Regions from separate parts of the Shewanella sp. ALD9 genome, predicted to be linked through region 2. Evidence: predicted binding sites of a transcription regulator. Region 2 holds the regulator's gene; each other region holds the start of a gene.
The links. The regulator MetJ, encoded in region 2, represses methionine synthesis genes. The targets are predictions, from matches to a motif close to TAGACGTCTAGACGTCTA.
Positions count from the first base shown of each region.

Region 1: a site for MetJ is predicted at 5,419-5,436, ahead of msrA (peptide-methionine (S)-S-oxide reductase MsrA). Genes of this name have one in related genera too.
Region 3: a site for MetJ is predicted at 4,157-4,174, ahead of metH (methionine synthase). Genes of this name have one in related genera too.

Region 1 is NZ_PJCD01000042.1:149,123-156,919, reverse strand. Features, by position in the region: gene CXF88_RS18990 (GNAT family N-acetyltransferase) at 1-27, shown strand, start outside; gene trxB (thioredoxin-disulfide reductase) at 92-1,045, opposite strand; gene CXF88_RS18980 (hypothetical protein) at 1,598-2,626, shown strand; gene CXF88_RS18975 (hypothetical protein) at 2,638-2,997, shown strand; gene CXF88_RS18970 (hypothetical protein) at 3,257-3,499, shown strand; one part of gene CXF88_RS18965 (IS3-like element ISShfr8 family transposase) at 3,645-3,906, shown strand; one part of gene CXF88_RS18965 (IS3-like element ISShfr8 family transposase) at 3,906-4,732, shown strand; gene msrA (peptide-methionine (S)-S-oxide reductase MsrA) at 4,917-5,396, opposite strand; gene astE (succinylglutamate desuccinylase) at 5,618-6,646, shown strand; gene CXF88_RS18950 (thiamine pyrophosphate-dependent dehydrogenase E1 component subunit alpha) at 6,803-7,797, shown strand, end outside.
Region 2 is NZ_PJCD01000001.1:430,620-438,416, reverse strand. Features, by position in the region: gene CXF88_RS02040 (bifunctional aspartate kinase/homoserine dehydrogenase II) at 1-1,835, opposite strand, end outside; gene metB (cystathionine gamma-synthase) at 1,967-3,136, opposite strand; gene metJ (met regulon transcriptional regulator MetJ) at 3,345-3,659, shown strand; gene CXF88_RS02025 (sulfite exporter TauE/SafE family protein) at 3,735-4,475, shown strand; gene CXF88_RS02020 (cytochrome c) at 4,832-5,161, shown strand; gene CXF88_RS02015 (DUF3373 domain-containing protein) at 5,310-7,022, shown strand; gene CXF88_RS02010 (tetrathionate reductase family octaheme c-type cytochrome) at 7,085-7,797, shown strand, end outside.
Region 3 is NZ_PJCD01000002.1:390,406-398,202, forward strand. Features, by position in the region: gene cobT (nicotinate-nucleotide--dimethylbenzimidazole phosphoribosyltransferase) at 1-915, opposite strand, end outside; gene CXF88_RS05240 (iron ABC transporter permease) at 1,070-2,176, opposite strand; gene CXF88_RS05245 (ABC transporter ATP-binding protein) at 2,169-2,978, opposite strand; cobalamin riboswitch at 3,057-3,190, opposite strand; gene CXF88_RS05250 (histidine phosphatase family protein) at 3,373-4,116, opposite strand; gene metH (methionine synthase) at 4,400-7,797, shown strand, end outside.

The sequences.
Region 1 (7,797 bases), on a different contig from region 2:
GCCGTGTTTTATCAAAAAGCAGTGTAATGTTTTTTAAGGCAATAAAAAAGAGCAGCCTGAGCTGCTCTTTTGTTGTATTACATACTGTCGATTACTTTTTAGCGTCTAAATAACGCTCAGCATCAAGTGCAGCCATACAACCCGTACCGGCAGAAGTAATAGCTTGACGATAATGTTGATCCATTACGTCGCCACAAGCATATACGCCTTCAATGCTAGTTTGAGTCGCATTGCCTTGTAAACCACTGTTTACTTGTAAGTAACCGTGATTCATTTCTAATTGACCAGCAAAAATACCAGTATTAGGGCTGTGACCAATCGCAATAAACACACCAGCGACTTCTAAATCGGTCACTGAACCATCTTTAGTGCTTTTCTTCTTAAGCCCGGTTACACCCATCTCGTTACCCGTCACTTCTTCAAGTGTTTGGTCTAGGTGTAAAATGATATTACCGTTCGCAACTTTATCCATTAAGCGATTGATCAGAATTTTTTCTGAACGGAAGCTGTCACGACGGTGAATTAAGTGAACTTCAGAAGCTATATTACTTAAGTAAAGTGCTTCTTCAACTGCAGTGTTACCACCACCAACCACCGCAACTTTTTGGTTACGATAGAAGAAACCATCACATGTTGCGCAGGCAGAAACACCACGGCCCATGAATGCTTCTTCAGACGGGAGGCCTAAATATTTAGCCGATGCGCCAGTAGCAATAATGAGTGCATCACACGTAAACTCGCCGTTGTCACCTTTTAAGCGGAAAGGTCGCTCAGTTAGTGTCACTTCGTTGATATGATCAAAAATAATTTCGGTATCAAACTTCTCAGCGTGCTTTTGCATGCGTTCCATTAATGCTGGACCAGTTAAGTCTTCAGCATCGCCTGGCCAGTTTTCTACTTCAGTCGTAGTGGTTAATTGACCACCTTGCTGCATGCCTGTGATCATCACAGGATTTAAATTTGCACGCGCAGCATAAACAGCAGCGGTATAGCCAGCAGGGCCAGAACCTAAAATTAGTAGGTTAACGTGACGAGCTTCACTCATGATTTTGTTCTCCGATAACATGCCTTAAGCAATTTGCATGGGATTGTATGGAATTTACCGCTGCGGGTAAAGTGAAGTTGAGTGCAGGAAATCGATTGGGGTTATCTATTGTGTAAATATTCCGTTTCAGGTGAGTGACGTTACCTGAAACAAATCAAAACTAGTTAGCGCTTGTTGATTTTTTAATAGAATAGTTAATCATTATGACCTGCACAGATAAAAGTAACCTCAACGTTAAAATATATCAAATGAGTAATGAAGGATATAAATGATAGTAAGAGGCCTTTTATCGTGAACAAATTATAACAGGTGTGCAAAAAAACAATTGTTTATAAAATGGCGATTAAAATATTGCTGTTCTGATAGCACACCTTGGAACGGAGAAATATCATTTATTCCAATGAAACGGCATCGCTCATAGCTAAAACCTTATATTAGGTTAACAATTATACATCATTTTTTTTTAATGATGATATATTCATTGCTCATTGACTGAAGCTCAAATGATTCATAGCAGCTTCAATAGGATTGATTTTTTTAAAGGATTAAACGATGCCAAATAATATAGAGCTATGCTATAGCAAAAGTAATACCTACCCAGTTAACCCAAATAACGAACAAGTCTTTGCTACGTTTCAACAAGACAATCCACATATTAATGGTGCTTTTGTTTCTGCTGGCACCCCTTTCATTATGCGTAATGGCAACACTAATGGCACTAATTGGCGCCAAGAAAGACCTGAATTAGTCTGCACGCTTAATCAAATACAATCTTTACCACAACAAGCAAAACGAAATATCGCTTTGATGGATGATATGTTTGGAGGCGAAAACCTACAAGCACTCGCTGATTTTTATCAAGCAGAGTTAGCACCCATGCTGCGCAATGAAAGCATAGGAGCCATAGGCGCAGCATCAACTGCCTTAGATACAAGATTAAGTAACTTTGCTAAAGCCGCTAATAAACTTCAAGATGCATTAGAGAAAGTAAGAATTGGCGCACAAGCAAAATATCCTAAAGCCCAAATGATGATGTTAGAACAAAACGCAAGGGAACTAGGGAAAGACTTTAATCAAAAGTTCCAAGCAGAAATCAATAAATACATTGGTCGGGTCAAAAGCAAAAGAGGTACTGTTTACAGTAATGCTGATCGAGGTATCAATAAAGCAAAAAGCGGTAGGTCCATAAAACCGATTCAATTTACCTCTACAGTCGATTTTCAAAATTTACGTGCTTTTGAAATGGGAGCTAATGTTCTCGGTAAAGGGTTAATTGTGCTTGATGCTGGGATTCGTGCGGGCAATGTACATGTTGATTATTTAGCTGGAGCTAATTGGCAAAAGCGTGCCGCGGTTGAAACTGCCGGTTTTGGTATAGGTACAGCTGCTGGTTTATGGGGGGGAGGTCAAGTCGTAGCAGCCGGCCTAGGTGTTGCTATGCTAGCTACGCCTGTTGGATGGGTCATTATTATCGGTACTGCCATTACGGTTGGAGTTGTAGCGGCTAAAGGTGGAGATATTGCTGGGAAATGGGCTGCCAATAAAGCCTATAATATCGGAGATTGGCTTAATAGCCTGTAAAGGAGGTATTCATGTCAGAACTATCAACTGAAGACTGGATGGGTATATTTTTTTTTATTACCTTCTGTATGTGGAGTATTGCTGTACTTTTGTTTGGCCGAATTACCGTTAAGCATATTGAGCGCGAAATGGCAAAAGAGGACATATTGCCGGCAGAATGGGATAAAGGCATAGGTATGAGATACCCCGCTTATGCGAGTATTATCATGCGCCCTAACGCTAAAAGGCATGCTTCTATTGTTGACATAGAAGCTACCAAGCGCTTTAGTCGAAAAGTCGACTGGTATTTGGCTGTATTTGTACAGATCTCTAGTGTTGTGTTTTTTACTCTTATGTTCACTGTTGCTTATCTATACGGCCCTGATAACTAGCAAAATTGGTTGCCTTAATATTTAGATACGACGATAACAATCGGTATTGTGGTGACTAAGGCCGGTAATGGGATTGGGATATTCGGAGCTAATAAAGCCTTTAATTTAGGTGACTGATTAAATAGCCTATAGCGAGGGATTTATGTTAGAACTATCAACTGAAAGCTGGATGGCTGTAGTGTTTTTTATTGTATTGCTTATATGAGGTACTGCCATATTTTTATTTGGCCGCATTACTATTAAACATCTTGAGCAAGAAATGTTGAAAGAAGGGATAGAGCCCCCAGCTTGGGATAAAGGTATTGGTGCACGAATGGTTGCTTACGCTGGGGTTATAGCTTGGCCCAACCTCAAACGTCATGCTTCTCTTGTTAATATTGAAGCGACAAAGCGCTTTAGTCGAAGCAAAGACAAAAAACTTGCGTGGTTCTACATTATTTCTTTGGTAAGTATTTTTACTCTTGGATTAATTATTTACTATCTATATATCCATAAGAGTTAGTAGTGTTACTGGGTGATTGATTTTACATCGATGAGTAATATTAAGTAAAAGCTAACAAAAACATCTATCCTCTGGTAATCCCCCCTAAAAATAGTAGATTTCAAAAGTAGAATTTTCTCGTAATATATACGCAGGGAGATTCTGCATGAAAACATCAAAATTTAGCGACAGCCAAATCCTAGCAATCCTTAAACAAGCCGAAGCTGGCACCCCAGTTCCGGGGCTTTGCCGTGAGCATGGCATGAGCTCTGCGACCTTCTACAAATGGCGCGCCAAATTCGGTGGCATGGACGCTTCTATGATGGCGCGATTGAAGGAGTTAGAGGCTGAGAATTCACGACTCAAAAAAATGTATGCCGAAGAGCGACTCAAAGCTGAAATACTCAAAGAGGCCATCGAAAAAAAGTGGTAAAGCCGTCGCGGCGGCGGGAGCTGGCGCAAAAGGCGGTGCAAGATAAAGCCATTTCGATCGCATTTGCGTGTGCCTTGTTTGGACTCAGTGAGAGCTGTTATCGCTATCAGGCAAAACTCAGTGATGAAAACGCTGCAATAGCCGACTGGTTACAGCAACTGACATCAACCCATCGGAGTTGGGGGTTTGGGCTATGTTATTACTTTTTACGTAACGTGAAACGCTACCGATGGAACCATAAGCGGGTGTATAGGATTTACCGAGAATTGGAGCTAAATCTACGAATTAAGCCGAGGAAACGCTTGAAGCGTGATAAACCGGACGCATTGGCGGTGCCAGAGGCAATCAATGAATGTTGGTCCATGGACTTTATGCACGACCAACTGGAAGATGGTCGCAGCATTAGGTTATTGAACGTGATTGATGATTACAACCGTGAAGGCTTGGCGATAGAGGTCGACTTCTCCTTACCTGCGGAGCGTGTGGTGAGAACATTGGATCAAATCATCGAATGGCGTGGAAAACCAAAACAGATACGCAGTGATAATGGTCCAGAGTATATAAGTGCGGTACTGGCAGCCTGGGCTGAAAAACACAATGTAGAACTGAAATTTATTCAGCCTGGCAATCCACAGCAGAATGCCTATGTAGAACGCTATAATCGGACTGTACGATACGAATGGCTGAGCCAATATCTTTGGAATAGTATTGCCGAGGTACAGGAACATGCGACACAATGGCTATGGTTTTATAACAATGAAAGACCCAATACAGCAATTGGTGGTGTCCCACTAAAGCAAAAACTGGCACTAGTGGCCTAAGTCTCTACTTTTGACCTCAGCTAAAAATGGGGAGATTACCCTCTGCCGTTGCTCAAATAGGGTGTTTTTGTTTCATTGTTGAAATAAGGACATCTCTCTTATTTCAACAATGTGTCGTAAACTCAAAAATCTCAGTGATTTTGGTTGATCACGAATAAGAAAAGTACTATTTATCTCAATCCAATTAGTAAACCAAGTGACAGGTTGGTAAATTATTTTTTTCTAAATAATTCTGGTGGTATTCCTCGGCAATGTGGAATGTTTGTATCGGTACAATTTCAGTCACAATATGACGCTGTCCCCATTTACCGCTGCGTGCTAATGCCAGCTTTGAGCTTTCAGCTTGGGCTTTTTGCTCTTTATCGTGAAAAAAAATCGTGCTGCGATATTGAGTACCAATGTCACCGCCCTGCATATTCAGCATGGTTGGGTTGTGATTTTTCCAAAAAGTGTCCAACAAGTCGTCGTAACTGACGATTTCTGGATCAAACTCAACTTGAACCACTTCTGCGTGACCAGTTGAACCCGTCTTCACTTCTTTATATGTGGTCGCACTGTCTTTGCCACCCATGTAGCCACACGTTGCGTTACTGACGCCGTTAATTTCACGGAAAAAATATTCAACACCCCAAAAACAGCCTGCACCAAATGTTGCTAACGCCATGACATACCCTTAAAACAAATTATAGAAGTCTAGATGGCTACAATTGTGTTGAATATTGTGTAGTTTTGCAAGCAAACTTTTATTAATAAATAAATCTAACATATGCCACCAATAAAATAGCGTTTGGCTATGATAGAATCCGCGACAATAGGCAGTAATAGTTAACATCGTTTTACGTCAAAGTTAACTACGCCATATAATAATGAGACAAGGAGTTGATAGTGTTATCTGACCTGATGATAAACCATGATTTTTTAGCCTATACCTTAGCCAATCCAAATCAATTACCTGAAGCATCTGATTTTATGTTGGCAGATCATACCCGTGTAGATGTATGGGATACGGGAGTGATTGTATTTACTCCGGCTAATGCAACCAAAGATATCGTGCTGTCTTGTGCTGTGCACGGTAATGAAACTGCACCGATTGAAATCTGTAATCAACTCATTAAAGATTTGCTCAGCCAACGAATTGTTGCCAAGCAGCGAGTGATGTTTTTAATTGGTAATCCGGCCGCGATCATCAATAAAACCCGTTTTATTGATGAAAACATGAATCGTCTATTTAGTGGCGCGCATTCTAAAGGCGAGGGCTTAAGCCATCCGGAGCGTCACCGAGCAAAAGCGTTAGAGCAATACGTGGCAGACTTTTTCAATGCCAATAATGACAATCAGCGTATTCATTACGACTTACATACTGCTATTCGTGCTTCTAAGCATGAAAAGTTTGCCATATACCCATACCGTCCTGGCCGTGCTTTTAGCGGTGAACAAATTATGTTTTTGGCGGCATGTGGCGTTGATACTATGTTGTTTCACCACGAACCAACAACGACGTTTAGTTATTATTCGTCCGAGCAATTTCAAGCAGATGCTTTTACTGTGGAATTAGGCAAAGTAATGCCATTTGGCCAAAATGATATGAGTCGTTTTGCACAAACTCATACTATGCTTGAAAAGTTGATTACTGAAACTGAGTTAGCACCTGTTGAGTTCGACCCTAGCAAGGTCAATTTGTATAAGGTATCGCGCTCTATTAACAAGCACTTTGATAATTTTGAATTTAGCTTTGCAGGCGATGCAGAAAACTTCAGTGCCTTTAGTCAGGGCGAGGTATTAGCGACAGAAGGCGGGAAGCAAATCACAGTCGAGCAACCATTAGAAGCGATCGTATTTCCTAATGAGAACGTGCCGGTTGGGCAACGTACGGTGTTGTGTTTAGTACCCGCGTTGAACGAAACTATTATCTAGTCGTAAAGCAATATATACATGTCAATCGCGAGTAAAATGCGTTTACAGTGAGAGTAAGTATTGATAGGTAGTTTACGTTAACGTAATGTCTACTCGCATAGTATAAATAGAGCCATGTTTATGTTGAACATGGCTCAACAATAACAAGAGCATAATATGAGCAACGCACCACTGACCAATGAAACAGTGCACCGTGTCAGCTTCTTAGACAAAGCGTCATTGCACATCCCCATCTTGCGTATTTTGCAAGCTGATGGCACCACTTATGAAAGTGCGGTTCTACCAGTAATCGACAAGGCTCTGGCCGAAAAAATCTTTGATACCTGTGTTTTTACACGCGTATTAGACGAGCGTATGTTGGGTGCGCAGCGTCAAGGACGGATTAGTTTTTACATGACCTGTACCGGTGAAGAAGCCTCAATTATTGGCAGCACAGCCGCGCTTGATAAAGACGACGTCATTTTGGCTCAATATCGTGAGCACGCCTCATTGCGTTATCGCGGCTTTACGACTGAACAATTTATGAATCAAATGTTCAGTAACGAGAAAGATTTAGGTAAAGGTCGCCAAATGCCGATTCATTACGGCAGCCGTGAACTCAACTACCAAACTATTTCATCACCTTTGGCAACTCAAATTCCACAAGCCACAGGTGTTGCTTATGGCATGAAATTACAAGGCAAGCGTAACGTTGCCATTTGTTATTTTGGTGAAGGCGCAGCATCAGAAGGTGACTTCCATGCTGGTTTGAACATGGCCGCAGTGCTTAAGTCTCCGACCATCTTTTTCTGTCGTAACAATGGTTATGCTATTTCAACCCCAACTGAAGAGCAGTTTGCTGGTAACGGTATAGCCAGTCGGGGAGTTGGTTACGGTATGCATACCATTCGTGTAGACGGTAACGACATGCTAGCGGTGTTAGCCGCCACGCAACAAGCTCGTGCCCATGCACTAGAACATAATGCTCCAGTATTGATTGAAGCGATGACGTATCGTTTGGGCGCGCATTCTTCATCAGACGATCCATCTGGTTACCGTTCAAAAGAAGAAGAAGCCAAATGGCAGCAACACGATCCAGTAAAACGTTTTAAATTATGGATGGTTAACAAAGGCTGGATAACTGAAGCCGATGAAGCCAAGTTATTTGAACG
Region 2 (7,797 bases):
GAGAAAATACCACCCACGGCTTCAATAGTGTCACCACTATTACGTAAGTCATTTAACGCATGTTGAATAGGTAAACCTGCGCCACAACTGGCGTTATAACGCCAAAATAAGCGGCGATTACTCAGCTGCTGCTTTAATTCACGATAAAATGGCAATGGCCCTGAGCCGGCTAATTTATTGGCACTTACCACATGAATACCACGGGCAAATAGCTCGGGATATTGTAAGGTTAAGGCAGCACTCGCACTGATATCTAAGGCGACAATTTCATCGCATGATAACTGCGCTAATTGATCAAACAGTTGATCATAATCCCATTCAATACCTTGCTGTTGATAATCTTGTTGCCATTGTTCAAGGTTAATTCCGTCGTTAGAAATTAACGCTTTTTTCGAACCGACTAAACCAACGAGCTCAACAGAGGCTTCGAGTTCATGATCTAATGCTGGACTGGCGCGTTTAAACAAATCAATCCACGCCTCACCAATGTTACCCACTCCCAGCAATAACACTCCAATACGCATTCTTGGTCCAGCACAACGACGATGTACTTTTTGGGTCAATAAACTCACTTGAGCTTGCGGGACTAAGGTGACCAAACTTAATGCATCTTGATAAATCGGTTTGGCATCACGGCTGAGTAGTCGGGCAAAACTGCGTCTAAAGTGATGAGCATCGGCACTGACTAATGCCACTAGGCCTAAGTCAGTTTGGGCACTCAACTCTTCAATCAAAAATTCGCTGCTGTATTGAGTGAGCAAAGCTTGCACTTGTTTTTGGCTTTCAAGCGTTAACGCCAACTCAAACTTATGTTGTGCTAGCGACCAATAAGCTAACGGCGTGATACCAGCTTTATCCAAAATGGCCAACAATGGTTCAATGTCTGCGTTCATTTTAAAACTAAACAACACCACTTCATTTAAGTTAGTCACGACTGGCGCACTCGCAGATGAACTCAGTGGCGCAATTAAGGTGAAGTCGGTGTGCGAAGCATAGCTTGAGCGTACCGCTAAACTCACTTTAGTATTAAACAGTGGCTGTAAGGTACGAGAATGCAGTACAGGAGAGCCCAGGCGCGCTAAGCGATCCGCTTCTGCGAGTGACATACTCTTGAGTAATTTAGCATCATTAATTTTATTCGGGTCGGCGTTAAATACCCCTTCAACGTCGGTCCAAATGGTCACACGCTCAATGTCAGCTAAGCTGGCAATTAAGGTGGCACTAAAATCAGAACCATTGCGACCCAGCAATAAGGTATCGCCGTGGCGGTTAGCGCATATAAAGCCGGTGATCACTAAACGCTCTTGCGGGTGCAAGGCTAATAAGGCCTGTACCTTGTCACGAGACTCAGCCACTAAAATATTGGGTACGGCGCCTTCATCGGCTACCAAAATAGAGCACGCATCGACATGAGTCGCAGCTACGCCCATTTCTCGTAACAAAGCGGCCATTAAGCGCGCCGACCAACGTTCACCAAAACTCACCACTTGGTTTAATTGGTAATCGTTACGTTGCTCTAAAGATAATAAGCTGACTAACTGAGATTTGTCGGTAGACAAACGTTCGCGTAAATCACGCGCTTGCTCGTTTGATAATAATTGTTCAATTAACGTCTGCTGGTAACTGATCAGAATTTGCAGCTCTTCTTGCCACAACTGACCGCTGTCACGCAGGCTCAATAATTTGTATAAGAAGTTAGTCGTTTTTCCGGCGGCGGATACCACAACTAAATCATCACTCTGACCATGCGTAAGTAGAATATGTGCAACACGGCGATAGCAATCTGCATCCGCTAAACTTGAACCACCAAACTTATGTAAATGACTTCGCGTCATTACTGACTCCTTAAACAACTACGACTTTTGTTGCGACTGCTAGACTTCTATTTTGAAACCAATAGTGTTGCAAGTGCATGTTTTGCTATTTTACCCAATTTGGTCGAAACCACAGCTAACTTAAACTCGAATTAAGCTGATTTTATCGCGGCAACAGCTGCTAGGCCTGCTTGAATATCGGCCAAGAGGTCATCTGCATCTTCAATACCGACAGATAGTCTCAATAAAGTCTCTTTAATACCAGCCTCTTGCCTTGCTTGTGGGTCCATTGCTCTATGGGTCATAGTGGCCGGAACGGCGACTAAACTTTCCACTCCGCCTAAACTTTCGGCAACACTAAACAACGACAGCGCCTTTAAAAATGCCACCACTTCCGCTTCGCCGCCGATTAACTCAAAACTTAACATAGCGCCAAAGCCTTGTTGTTGTTTTGCCGCAATTTCGTGACCTGGATGGTCTTTTAAACCCGGATAATACACCTTGGCCACCACATCACTGGCGCTGAGTAACTCAACAATCTTTTGTGCATTACGTTGATGCTCACGAATTCGTACCGCTAAAGTACGTAAGCCTCGGAGGGTTAAATAACTGTCAAATGCTGACCCCGTAAGCCCAAGAGTATTTGACCACCAATGTAACAACTCACCCACTTGAGGATCTTTAGCCACTACAGCCCCACCGACCACATCGCTATGACCATTGATGTATTTGGTGGTTGAGTGAATCACAATGTCTGCACCTAATAATAATGGCTGCTGTAATATTGGTGATAAAAAGGTGTTATCGACTGTCACTAGCGCGCCAACGTCATGGCAAGCGATACTAATGGCATTAATGTCTACCACCCGCAATAAAGGATTCGATGGCGTTTCTAACCACACCATTTTCGGTTTTTGAGCTATCGCTTTGCTCAGCGCTTGCGCATCAGTTTGATCAACAACCAATAACTTAAATTGGCCTTTTTTGGCCAAGTTAGTAAATAAGCGGTAACTGCCACCATAACAATCGTGCGGCACAACCAATAAATCCTCTGGGCCAAGTAAGCTAGTCACCAATGTAATCGCCGCCATGCCGGTACATGTCACCACGCCGGTAGCACCTTGCTCGAGTTTGGCGAGTGCGTCACCTAAAATACATCGAGTAGGATTACCCGAACGACTGTAATCAAACTCGCGCGGATTATTGTGGCCATCGAATGAATAATTGGTCGATAAATAAATCGGTGGCACGATAGCACCATGTTGTGTGTCTGTTTCAATACCTTGGCGAACGGCCAATGTGGCGTTTTGATGCTTAGTCATGGTAACTCCTAAAATTTCACAAACACACAAAGAGATGTCTAGACGTCCAAATTTACCTAAGAGATCCCCATCCGTCAACTTAAATAGACGTTTAGACGTCTAAACATCAAGAAATCTATTTGCAATCGGGATTAAATAGTAGCAATAATTTGACTAGAGATTGTAACGGTTTAAAATCTGCAGCGTATTTATCGTTAAGGGTAAGTTAATGACTGAGTGGAATGGCGAATATATCAGCCCATATGCCGAGCACGGCAAAAAAAATGAACAAGTAAAAAAAATTACGGTTTCTATCCCTTTAAAAGTATTAAAAGTACTGACGGATGAGCGGACGCGTCGCCAGATAAATAATCTGCGCCATGCAACTAACAGTGAACTGCTATGCGAAGCATTTTTGCATGCGTACACAGGTCAACCATTACCTTATGACGGTGATCTATCAAAAGATCAGCCTGATAGCATTCCAAGTGAAGCGAAAAAGTTAATGGATGATATGGGTATCGAGTGGGAAGAGCTCGAATAATTCACTGATTAGTCAATACCTCACAGACTTTGAAACGACCCTAATAAGAAGTCGTCATGTTTTTAAAGAGAACTTATGATGTCATTTATCGATCCAACGACCTTGATACTGGCATCGATTATCGTGTTTTTTGGCGCGCTAACCCAAAGCTTAATTGGCTTTGGGTTAGCCGTTGTTGCTAGCCCGCTGCTGTATATTGTTAATCCTCAATTAGTTCCTGTTCCTATTATTGTTATGGGCTTTGCCATTTCTGCAATGACCTTATTTAGAGAACGCGGTCATCTACAATTTAATGGTTTGCAATATGCCTTACTCGGGCGGATCCCTGGGGGGTTTTTAGGCGCTGGATTATTGCTGTTTGCCCCACAAGCCATACTAGGCTTAGTGATTGCAGGCATTGTGTTTATTGCTGTTATTCTTAGCATCTTTCGCTTTACCGCCCCTATTAATCGCCTCAGTTTATTTATCGCTGGGGTATTTTCAGGCATATTTGGCAATATCGCTGCTATCGGTGGTCCACCAATGGCCATTTTGCTTGCAGGCCAAGACCCAGGTCAGTTTAGAGCGGCATTATCTGCCTTTTTCGTGTTTAGCTCATTAATTGCCTTAGCTATTCTAACCATCGTCGGCTTAGTTGAAGTGAAGCATTTATGGCTATCACTGCTATTATTGCCTTCAGTCGTTGCTGGTTATCTTGTCTCAGGTAGATTAATTGGCCGCGTTGATAAAGATAAAACCCGCATAGTCACCTTAGTGTTATGTAGTATTAGTGCCACTGTGTTAGTGATTATGTCGACCAACACGTTAATGAGCTAATCAGCTATTCTGTACCTGTAAACAAAACCAGCCATCAATGGGCTTGTTCGCTAATAATGATTAAAATCTTCCCCTTCTATTTATCAAGCAGTCTATTTCTCACCTAAAAACGCCATCAATAAGTATCAAAAAAACCACTTTTATCTCCTCTAGCAAAATCCTCATCTTGGCGCAATAGATCCACATCACACTAGTTCATTAGATTTCTTTCAATTAACTTTTTTTCAATTAGATTTTTCTCATGGATATGATCTACTTCAAATTAACACTACTCACTTTTAGGTAACATTGTTTACAGCAAATAAATAATTAAATGCTGTTAATGCACAACCCTAATAAGCCCGACAGAGGACAAAATGATGAACACTTACATTAAAGTTGGTATCGCAGTTGCTATGGCATTATCACTTGGCACCCAAGTGATGGCCGCAGATGGTGGTAATCCTAAAAAAGGTAAGCACCTGTACAAAAAAGAATGTAAAGCCTGCCACAGCGCTAACAGTGAAGGTCCTGAATTAACCCCAATGACCAAAACCATGAGCCAATGGGATCGTTTCTTTACTCGTGATAAGCACAAAGCTAAACCTGCCGTTTTTGAAGCCTTATCAGAAAAAGACATAAAAGATATTCAACAGTTTTTATATGACCACGCCGCCGATTCAGACCAACCAGCTACTTGCGGCTAAATCATCAATGCTGAGTATCTTTTCGTTCTAAACGAAACATCAGCCAATAAACCAAACGAAAAAACTGTGAGGCTTAGCCTCAGGGATCCTGACACAAAAAATTTGCCAAATTGACCTTGTTATTTGGCAAATAAAGGGGAGAAAGACCATGAGAACTCTCATCTCAATATTAGTGGCTAACGCGCTCTTTATGAGCGGCGCAAGCCTAGCAGCAGATACCGATGCACAAAAGATTGCCGATCTTAAACAACAACTGACTACTATTAATGAAGATCTTGATTACTTAAATTCACGAGTTGACAAAACCGAGCGTCACACAGCCTTAGACAGAATAGCCATTACGGGTGATTTTAGAACCAAAGCACATTCATTACATTATCAAAACGTCACTTGGAACCCAGCCATGAACGTTAACTTTTCTGACTTTGGCGCTAAAGCCATGTCAGGAGTATTTGGCGATCCAAACAGTGCTACCTCACCGTTAGGCCAAATGATGATGGCAAACCCTGATTTAGCCAGCGCGTTTCAAAGCGGTATGCTTCAAGGCGTTATGCCAATGCTGTTGGGCCAAAAAACCCAACAGGACATTGATAACGATATATTTTACACCACGCGCTTACGCCTAAACATTGACGCTAAAGTGTGGGATAACGTCAGCTTTGCAGGACGTTTAACCATGTTTAAGAGCTGGGGAGACTCTGCTGGAGTTAAAGTATTCGACTCATGGAACTCATTCACCATGGACGGCACCAGTAGCGGTAGCACCAGTGGTGATGAGTTAAAAGTAGAGCGCGCCTATTTTAATTGGAAAGACATTAATGGTAGTGGCACTTACCTTTCTATTGGACGTCGCCCTTCAACGTACGGTCCACCAAATCATTATCGTGAAAATGAACTCAGAGGCGGCACGCCATCAGGTCACTTAGTCAATTTCAACTTCGATGGTCTGACCTTAGGTTACAACTTGGGTGATATTACCGGTATTGAAGGCCAAACAGTACGTTTTTGCTATGGCCAAGGCTTTGAATCACAGTACGGCAATGGCGAATTGTTTGGTGACATCATCACTAAAGATACCCACCTCGGCGGGTTTAATATCGACGTGATTAATGACGGTAACCATTTCTTACAGTTCACTTTATTCGGTGCTAAAGATGTCAATGATGGCTTTACGGGCACCATGGCATTCCCTACTCAACTGGCGGGTATCTTTGCCCCAACCATGTATCAAGACATGCAAAAATTCGACAACTTTAACTTCGTCACCCGCGTACAACCAAGCGGTGTCATTGGTGATATGTACTTAGGTGGCCTAGGTTATGCCTATGAAACCGATGACGACCTGAAAATGTTTGCCTCATTAGGATGGACTCGTGCTGAACCTAACGGCAATGCTGGTTTGTTCGGTGGCATGTTAAGCGATGCAGTATTTGAAGCAGAGTTGAACAGCACTGGTACTGAAATCATTATGGTGCCAAAAGAAACCGTTGATAGCGACACCAAAGATGGTTACGGCATTTATGTGGGCATGCAAATTCCTGCACCATACGGCAAATTTGGTTTGGAATATAACTACGGTTCTAAATACTGGAGTCCCTTCACCCAAGCACAAGACGACCCAATCGGCAGTAAGTTAGCCACTCGCGGCCACGTTGCCGAAGCTTATTATATCTTTGATATTAATCCAAAAATGTTTATCAAGTTAGCCGGTTTATATTACGACTATGAATATACCGGAAGTGGCTCACCAGTAGGTGCACCGATGAAGGTTGACGATGTGATTGCCGGTAGCGCGTACTCAATGTTGCCCGTTGTTGACACCGCCTATGACGTCAATGCCTCACTGACTGTTAACTTCTAACGCTAACTTAACCTTCTAACTTGGCCCCCCTGAGCACAAGCTCAGGGGTAAGGACAAATATCATGAAACTATTATCAGCACTGGCTGTATTACTGTTATTAAGCAGTAGCGCACAGGCTGCCTTTAACCACAAAGAGGCGCTGAAAGGGCCTTTTGCTAATGGCCCTGAAGTGACGACACAATGCTTAACCTGCCATAAAGAACATGCTGAAGAGTTTATGAAATCTTCACATTGGACTTGGGAGTTAGAGCAAAAACTACCTGACCGCACAGTGATGCGTGGTAAAAAGAACAGTATTAACAACTTTTGTGTATCGATATCGGGTAACGAACCGCGTTGTACCAGTTGTCATGCCGGTTATGGTTGGAAAGATTCTACATTCGACTTTAAAGACATGACCAAAGTCGATTGCTTAGTCTGTCACGACACCACAGGAACTTACATTAAAGATCCTGCGGGCGCAGGCGAGGCCTTAGCAAGAGTCAATTTAGCCAATGTTGCCCAAAATGTAGGTGCACCCGTGCGTGACAATTGCGGCAGTTGCCACTTTTACGGTGGCGGCGGTGATGCGGTTAAACACGGCGATTTAGACTCATCAATGTCTTATCCAGACAAAGCGACCGATGTCCACATGGACACCGATGGCAATGACTTCCAGTGTCAAACTTGTCACGTTACTGAAAATCATCAAATTACCGGTAACTCGATGGGCGTATCACCTGGTGGTGAAAACAAAATTGGTTGTGTAAATTGCCATGATGCTGCGCCTCACAA
Region 3 (7,797 bases), on a different contig from region 2:
TTGTAGCTGTTGTAACAGAAGCTTATGTCCTTGCTCTTGCGACTCATGAGCAAAAACTAAATAGTCTCTTGATTGTGGAGATAATTTTACCGCAACTAATGCTGCAGCAGTAGCGATAAAACCATCAATCACCACTAATATTTTTTGTTCCGCAGCTGCCAGTATCGCCCCGGTCATTTGCACTATTTCAAAACCGCCAACGTGAGCCAAAATAGCTTCAGGAGAAACTAACTCATGTTGATGTAAATCAAGTGCTTGGTTAATGAGTTTTGTTTTAATAACCAAGGTAGCATCATCAATTCCCGTGCCTCTACCAACACATTGCTCAACATCAATATTGAGCATAGCTGACATTACCGCAGTCGCAGCAGAAGTATTGCCGATACCCATTTCACCTAAAGCAATTAAATTACAACCGGCATCAACATGGCGAGCAACCAACTGTCGAGCAAATTCAAACCCTTGGGCGACTTTTTCAAGTGGCATAGCCGCAGCTAAATGCATAGCCTTAGTGCCTGCGCCTAAGCGTTGGTCGATAACATTGGCTTGGCCTGTAAGCGGTTGTAATATTCCGCAATCGATAATTTCAAGCTCAAACCCGACTTGGCGACAAAACACATTAATTGCCGCGCCGCCTTGGACAAAATTATGCACCATTTGAGTGGTCACTTCGCTTGGCGCAATCGACACGCCGTAAGCGGCAATGCCATGGTCGGCAGCAAACACTAACATCGTTGGTTTAGTGATTTGCAGCGGTGTGCTTAACGACTGTTTATCGCCGCTGTACTGCACCCGAGCAATCTGTAGCGCCAAGGTTTCTAGCTGCCCTAATGCCCCTAATGGTTTGGTTTTTTGATTAATCTTATGTTGAATATTGGCATCAACATCTGACTTAACGGCTTCTATAACAAACATGGCGACTCCAACAATTCGGGCAGATAAAATTCAATATGATGTATTGCAGCACTCATACAGTGCTTATCAAAGAGCTTATCTATGTGCTTATCTATGTGCTTATCTAATTCTTAGCTATGTGCTTAGCTATGTGCCTATAAAAAGAGCTCAGTGTTTAACGGCGTTGACGCAAAATAAACAAGAAAAACACGCTGCCCAATGCAGCTGTAATAATGCCGACAGGCAATTCTTGGTTAAATAAAATGCATCGTGCTATCACGTCAATCCACACCATAAATAAGCCACCTAACATCGCGGTTAAGATCATCGGCTGACGTCCGGAAAATAATAGCCTAACCGTATGCGGGATCATCAAACCAACAAAACCAATGCCACCACAAGTTGCCACCAACATTGCCGTAATAAGCGAACACAGTAACAACATACTTAAGCGCAATTTTGCGACATTAATCCCTAATGTATGAGCCGTTTCATCACCCGCTTGCAGCGCCATAATTTGCCGTCTAAATGCCAACATAATCAATAAACTCACCCCTACCGTCACACTGGGTAAGAGTAAATTAGACCAACTGGCTTTAGCAAAACTGCCTAAACTCCAAAACAGTACTGACGCCGCAGCTTGAGGGGTTGAAAAATACAACAGCAAGCTAGTCAATGCCCCAAACAGAAACGACGTTGCTACACCAGACAGCAACATACGTTCAACTTGGCTACTTCGACCAGGTCCCGACAAAATAAACACCACCAACACCGATAAACTGGCGCCGATGAATGCTCCTATCGGTATGCTTAATGTCGACCAAGACCACCAAGGTTGCGCGGTAAAGCTTGGCGCTATAGTCAATACACCAGAAAACATTTCGGCAAACAAACCGGTTTGACTGAATAACGACACCACCAGCACTGCACCAAATGACGCCCCGGAGCTAATGCCAAACAAATACGGGTCGGCCAACGGGTTGCGGGTCACGGTTTGTAATACACTGCCTGCTATAGACAACCCTGCGCCAGCCACAAAGGCCAACAAAATTCTCGGTAAGCGTAATTCAAGCACAATACGTTGGGTTATCGTAACCGCATGTTCACTGCCTTCAATCGCACTCGGCATGTCGCCGCCCAATAAGGTATTAAATATCATTAATACGTCATTAAGATGAATGTTAGCCGCCCCAAAACTGGCGGCAAATATCGGGGTAAGCAGTGTAGCCAATACCAACAGACTGAAACAAACATAGTAGCGACGTTGCGATGCATCAATCATGATCGGGGCATCCTTTCTGACTCGGTTGGTAACCATAAAAATAACTGATCAGCGGCTTACCGTGTTGTGGGTGAAGATTAATGTCGCAGCACACACCAAACACGTCACTAATTTGCCGCTCGGTTAGCACTTCTGTTGGGGTACCTTTAGCAATTAATCGTCCTTGGTCGAGTAGCAGTAATTTATCGCACATTGCACTGGCTAAATTCAGATCGTGTATAGAAGCAATAACACTGATGCCTAAAGATGCAACGAGTTCAAGAATTTGAATTTGATAACGAATATCTAAGTGATTGGTCGGTTCATCTAAAATAAGAATATGCGGCTGTTGCACAATGGCTCGGGCAATTAGGGCACGTTGTTTTTCACCGCCAGATAACAGTTCATATTGTTGCTGAGCTTTTTGCTGTAATCCCACTTTGGTTAAGGCACTCACCACACGTTCACGGTCTTGGGCTGTGTTTGAGTCAAACAAGCCTTTATGCGGAGTAAGCCCCATCGACACTAATTGCTCGGTGGTCATGTCAAAATAATGCGGGGTATCTTGTTGCACCACAGCAATATTCTGCGCTAACAACTTAGAGGAATACTCACTGATGGGTTTAGAAAATATCTCAATATCGCCGCTGGTCGGCACAATATAGCGATATAAGCAGCGTAACAGGCTCGACTTTCCTGCGCCATTGGGACCAATTAGTCCTAGCATCTGGCCTTTAGGCAAACTGAAATGAATGTCCGCCAGAATCGTTTTATTATCGACTTGCCAAAAAAGATGATTTACATCTAATACAGATTCAGACATGAAAGTTAGCCCGCCATGTCCAATTAATTAACACAAACATCTATTTAATAACTCCCCTAAGTCACCCGCTTAGGCATGGATATTGAGGCGATTCAAAGCTGGTATCTGACTTATGTCCCCATATTCGATGGGTACATCTACAGTTGCGGGTACAGTTTGGGCTTATCCCAATTCCCAATACCTTGAAAGGCACTATGGTTTCGACGCAGATTATTACGACAATTATGACGCAAATAACTATTCAAATTACGGCGCTGATAACTTTGCAAATAACTTTGCAAATAACTATGCAAATTGTGACACTAATGACTACGCACGTTATGGCGCAGATTATTATGCAAATTATGGCGCAAAAATAATGACACTATGGTTGTAACGCTCAGCCAATGAAGTGTTACGGCCAATGTAATGTAAAGCTCACTTTAGCGGTATTGCTATTCATTGCTGTCGCTTGAAAAGCGTCAACCTTATCAACATCATCAGGCCAATATACATCGAGCACCATAATAGCAGCATAGGGGATCGCTAGGTTAGCGAATATTCCGCTAGATTGGCCAACCTTAAGCACGTAGCCCATTAAACAGCGCATCACCCCACCGTGAGTAACCACTAACGCATGGGGACAATCGACAGCTTGAGCAGTTTGCGGCAAGCTTTGCCCTTGTTGTTCGTCGATAGACAGTAAACAAGAGTGCTGCTGATGACGTGAGCGCCACAGTTCATCAACCACGCTCATGAGCCCGGCTTCTACTCGCGCAGCAAAATCGCTTACCGACTCGGCTTTATCAGGCGTGCTATCAGCCAACCATGGGTTATGCCAGTAAGCATCAAATTTACCTGGATTTTGCTGATAAATTGCATCAAACAATTGCCCATCCCAGACACCAAAATCAATTTCTTGCAGTGCTGGTATCGTCGTTAACGGTAATGTTAATCGCTGCGTTAAAGGCTGGCTGAATTGCTGACACCGTTGCAATGGCGAACTAAACACATGGCTAATTGGATATTGCAGTTCAGCAAACGCTTGCTGCATTTGGGCCATTCCAGTGTCGGTGAGCTTTACATCGGTTTGGCCGCGAAATATTGCCCCACCTTCGCATTCTCCATGGCGCATTAATATTATCTTGGCTTGTTTCATTTAATTCAGCCTTGCTCTAGTGATAAAAATTCGCGTACTATGGACGTCTATACGTTTATATGTCTAAAATACTATCTTAAAAGATAATCATTTAGAAGATAATCATTGTACGCAGTAATTGTCCAAGGCAATTGCCTGCAACGGTTAAAGCAACCGTTGTGTATAACTGTTATTTACAACACTTGTGCACAGCAATGATGTTATCGCCCTACTATTGTAAAAATAAGGGTATGCTTATCTCAATCAAGGTATCAAGCAACATAGTGATAAAAAGGTAACTGTTATGGCGAAATCGACTTCTTACAGTCAAACACTTGAACAACTTAATGCATTGTTAGCGCAGCGTATTGTGATTTTAGATGGCGCCATGGGCACCATGATCCAAGACTATAAGTTGGAAGAAGAAGATTATCGTGGCGAGCGTTTTAAAGATTGGCATTGCGATGTTAAAGGCAACAACGACTTATTAGTACTCAGCCAACCGCAAATCATTAAAGATATTCATACTCAGTACCTGCTAAACGGTGCCGACATTATTGAAACCAACACCTTTAATGCCACCACCATTGCCATGGCCGACTACGATATGCAGTCGCTAGCCGCTGAAATTAACCTTGCTGGCGCCCGAGTCGCCCGCCAAGCGGCCGACGAAGTGGCCGCGCAAACAGGTTCACCACGTTATGTTGCTGGTGTATTAGGCCCAACCAACCGTACTTGCTCTATCAGTCCAGACGTTAACGACCCAGCGTTTCGTAATGTCAGTTTCGACCAATTAGTCGACGCTTATGTTGAATCCACCAGCGCCTTAATTGAAGGTGGCGCCGATATCATTATGGTTGAAACCATTTTTGATACTTTAAACGCCAAAGCCGCCCTATTTGCGATTGAAAAAGTATTCGATCAACTTGGCGATCGCCTACCCGTTATGATCTCTGGCACTATTACCGACGCCTCTGGTCGTACATTAACCGGCCAAACCACCGAAGCCTTTTATAACTCTTTACGCCACATCAAGCCGTTATCGATTGGCCTTAACTGCGCCCTCGGACCAAAAGAGCTGCGCCCGTACGTTGAAGAATTATCACGTATTGCCGAATGTTATGTCTCTGCCCACCCAAATGCTGGCTTACCCAACGAATTTGGTGGCTACGATGAAACCCCAGAAGAAATGGCCGAAGTCATTAATCAATGGGCGCAAGAAGGCATGCTCAATATTGTCGGCGGTTGTTGTGGTAGTACACCCGCACACATTAGTGCTATTCGTGAAGCGGTGCTCAGACACGAACCAAGACAGATACCAGATATACCTGTGGCGTGTCGTTTATCGGGCCTAGAGCCACTCACCATCGACAAAAACTCGTTATTTGTTAACGTCGGTGAGCGCGCTAACGTGACCGGTTCGGCTAAGTTTTTACGCTTAATTAAAGAAGAAAAGTTTGAAGAAGCCTTAGATGTCGTGCGCGAGCAGGTTGAAAATGGCGCGCAAATTATCGACGTCAACATGGACGAAGGTATGCTTGATGGCGTGGCGTCAATGGCGAAGTTTTTAAACTTAATCGCCTCTGAGCCCGACATCTCCCGCGTGCCCATCATGATTGACTCATCAAAGTGGGAAGTGATTGAAGCTGGGCTTAAATGCGTTCAAGGCAAGTCGATTGTTAACTCTATTTCGATGAAAGAAGGCGAAGCCAAATTTATTGAACAAGCCACCTTAGTAAAACGCTATGGTGCGGCAGCCATTATAATGGCCTTTGACGAAGACGGCCAAGCCGATACACGTGAGCGTAAAACCCAAATCTGTACCCGTGCTTATCGCATTTTGGTTGATGTTGTTGGCTTTCCACCAGAAGACATTATTTTTGACCCTAACATTTTCGCCATTGCCACCGGTATTGATGAACACGACAACTATGCAGTCGACTTTATCGAATCGATAAAAGACATCAAAGCCACCTTGCCACACGCAATGATCTCAGGCGGCGTGTCTAACGTGTCATTCTCGTTCCGCGGTAACAACCCAGTACGCGAAGCCATTCACGCGGTGTTTTTATACCATGCCATTCAAGCCGGCATGGACATGGGTATTGTTAACGCTGGTCAGTTAGCCATATACGATGATATTGAACCAGAGCTCAAAAAACGGGTTGAAAACGTAGTTCAAAACTTACCATGTCCGGTAGCCGACTCAAACAACACCGAGCAGCTACTCGACATCGCTGAAAGCTTTAGAGGCGATGGCTCACAAGTGGCCAAAAAAGAAGATTTAGCCTGGCGCAGCTGGCCGGTATCCAAACGTTTATCGCACGCATTGGTTAAAGGCATTACCGAATTTATTGATGAAGACACCGAAGCTGCTCGTCAAGAAGCCGTGCGCCCGCTCGATGTTATTGAAGGACCGCTGATGGACGGCATGAACGTGGTCGGCGACTTATTTGGTGCTGGCAAAATGTTCTTACCGCAAGTGGTCAAATCGGCACGAGTAATGAAAAAAGCCGTCGCTTACCTAAACCCATATATTGAGCTTGAAAAGGTTGCAGGCCAGTCAAACGGCCGAATTTTAATGGTCACCGTTAAAGGTGATGTGCATGACATCGGTAAAAATATTGTTGGAGTAGTACTTGCCTGTAACGGCTACGAAGTGGTCGACCTTGGGGTCATGGTATCGGTTGATAAAATTCTCGATGCAGTAAAAGAGCATAATATCGACATTATCGGCATGTCTGGTTTAATCACGCCAAGTTTGGATGAAATGGTCCACAACGTGAAAACCTTCCACCGTGAAGGCTTAACCATCCCTGCTATTATCGGTGGTGCAACCTGCTCTAAAATTCATACTGCAGTAAAAATAGCACCGCATTACCCACACGGCGCAATTTACATTGCCGATGCATCTCGCGCTGTACCTATGGTGTCTAAGCTGATTAATAACGCCACTCGCCAAGCAACCATTGACGAAGCCTACGCAGAATACGACATGATGCGTGAAAAACGTTTGTCGCAAACCAAGCGTAAAACCATCGTGTCGATTGAAGCGGCGCGCGAAAACCGTTGCAAACACGACTGGGAAAACTACACCCCATTTACGCCTAATGTATTAGGTCGCCAGGTGTTTGATGACTATCCATTAGAAGACCTAGTCGAACGTATCGATTGGACACCGTTCTTTAGAAGCTGGGAACTGCACGGTCATTACCCTGAAATTTTAAAAGACAAAGTCGTTGGTGAAGAAGCGGTTAAATTATTTGCCGATGGCCAAGCCATGTTGAAGCAAATTATTGCTGAAAAATGGCTTACCGCCAAAGCAGTAATCGGTTTATTCCCAGCCAATACCGTCAACCATGACGACATTGAACTGTATACCGATGAAAGCCGCACCACATTGGAAATGACCACCCATCATTTACGTATGCAGCTTGAACGCGTGGGTAACGACAACTTCTGTTTATCAGATTTTGTCGCTCCAAAAGATTCAGGCGTTGCTGATTACATGGGCGGTTTTGCGGTAACGACGGGGCACGGTATTGATGAACATGTTGCCCGTTTTGAAGCCAATCACGATGACTACAACGCGATTATGCTCAAATGCTTAGCAGACCGTTTAGCCGAAGCCTTTGCCGAGCGTATGCACGAACGTGTTCGTAAAGAGTTTTGGGGTTATGCCGCCGATGAAGTGCTCGACAA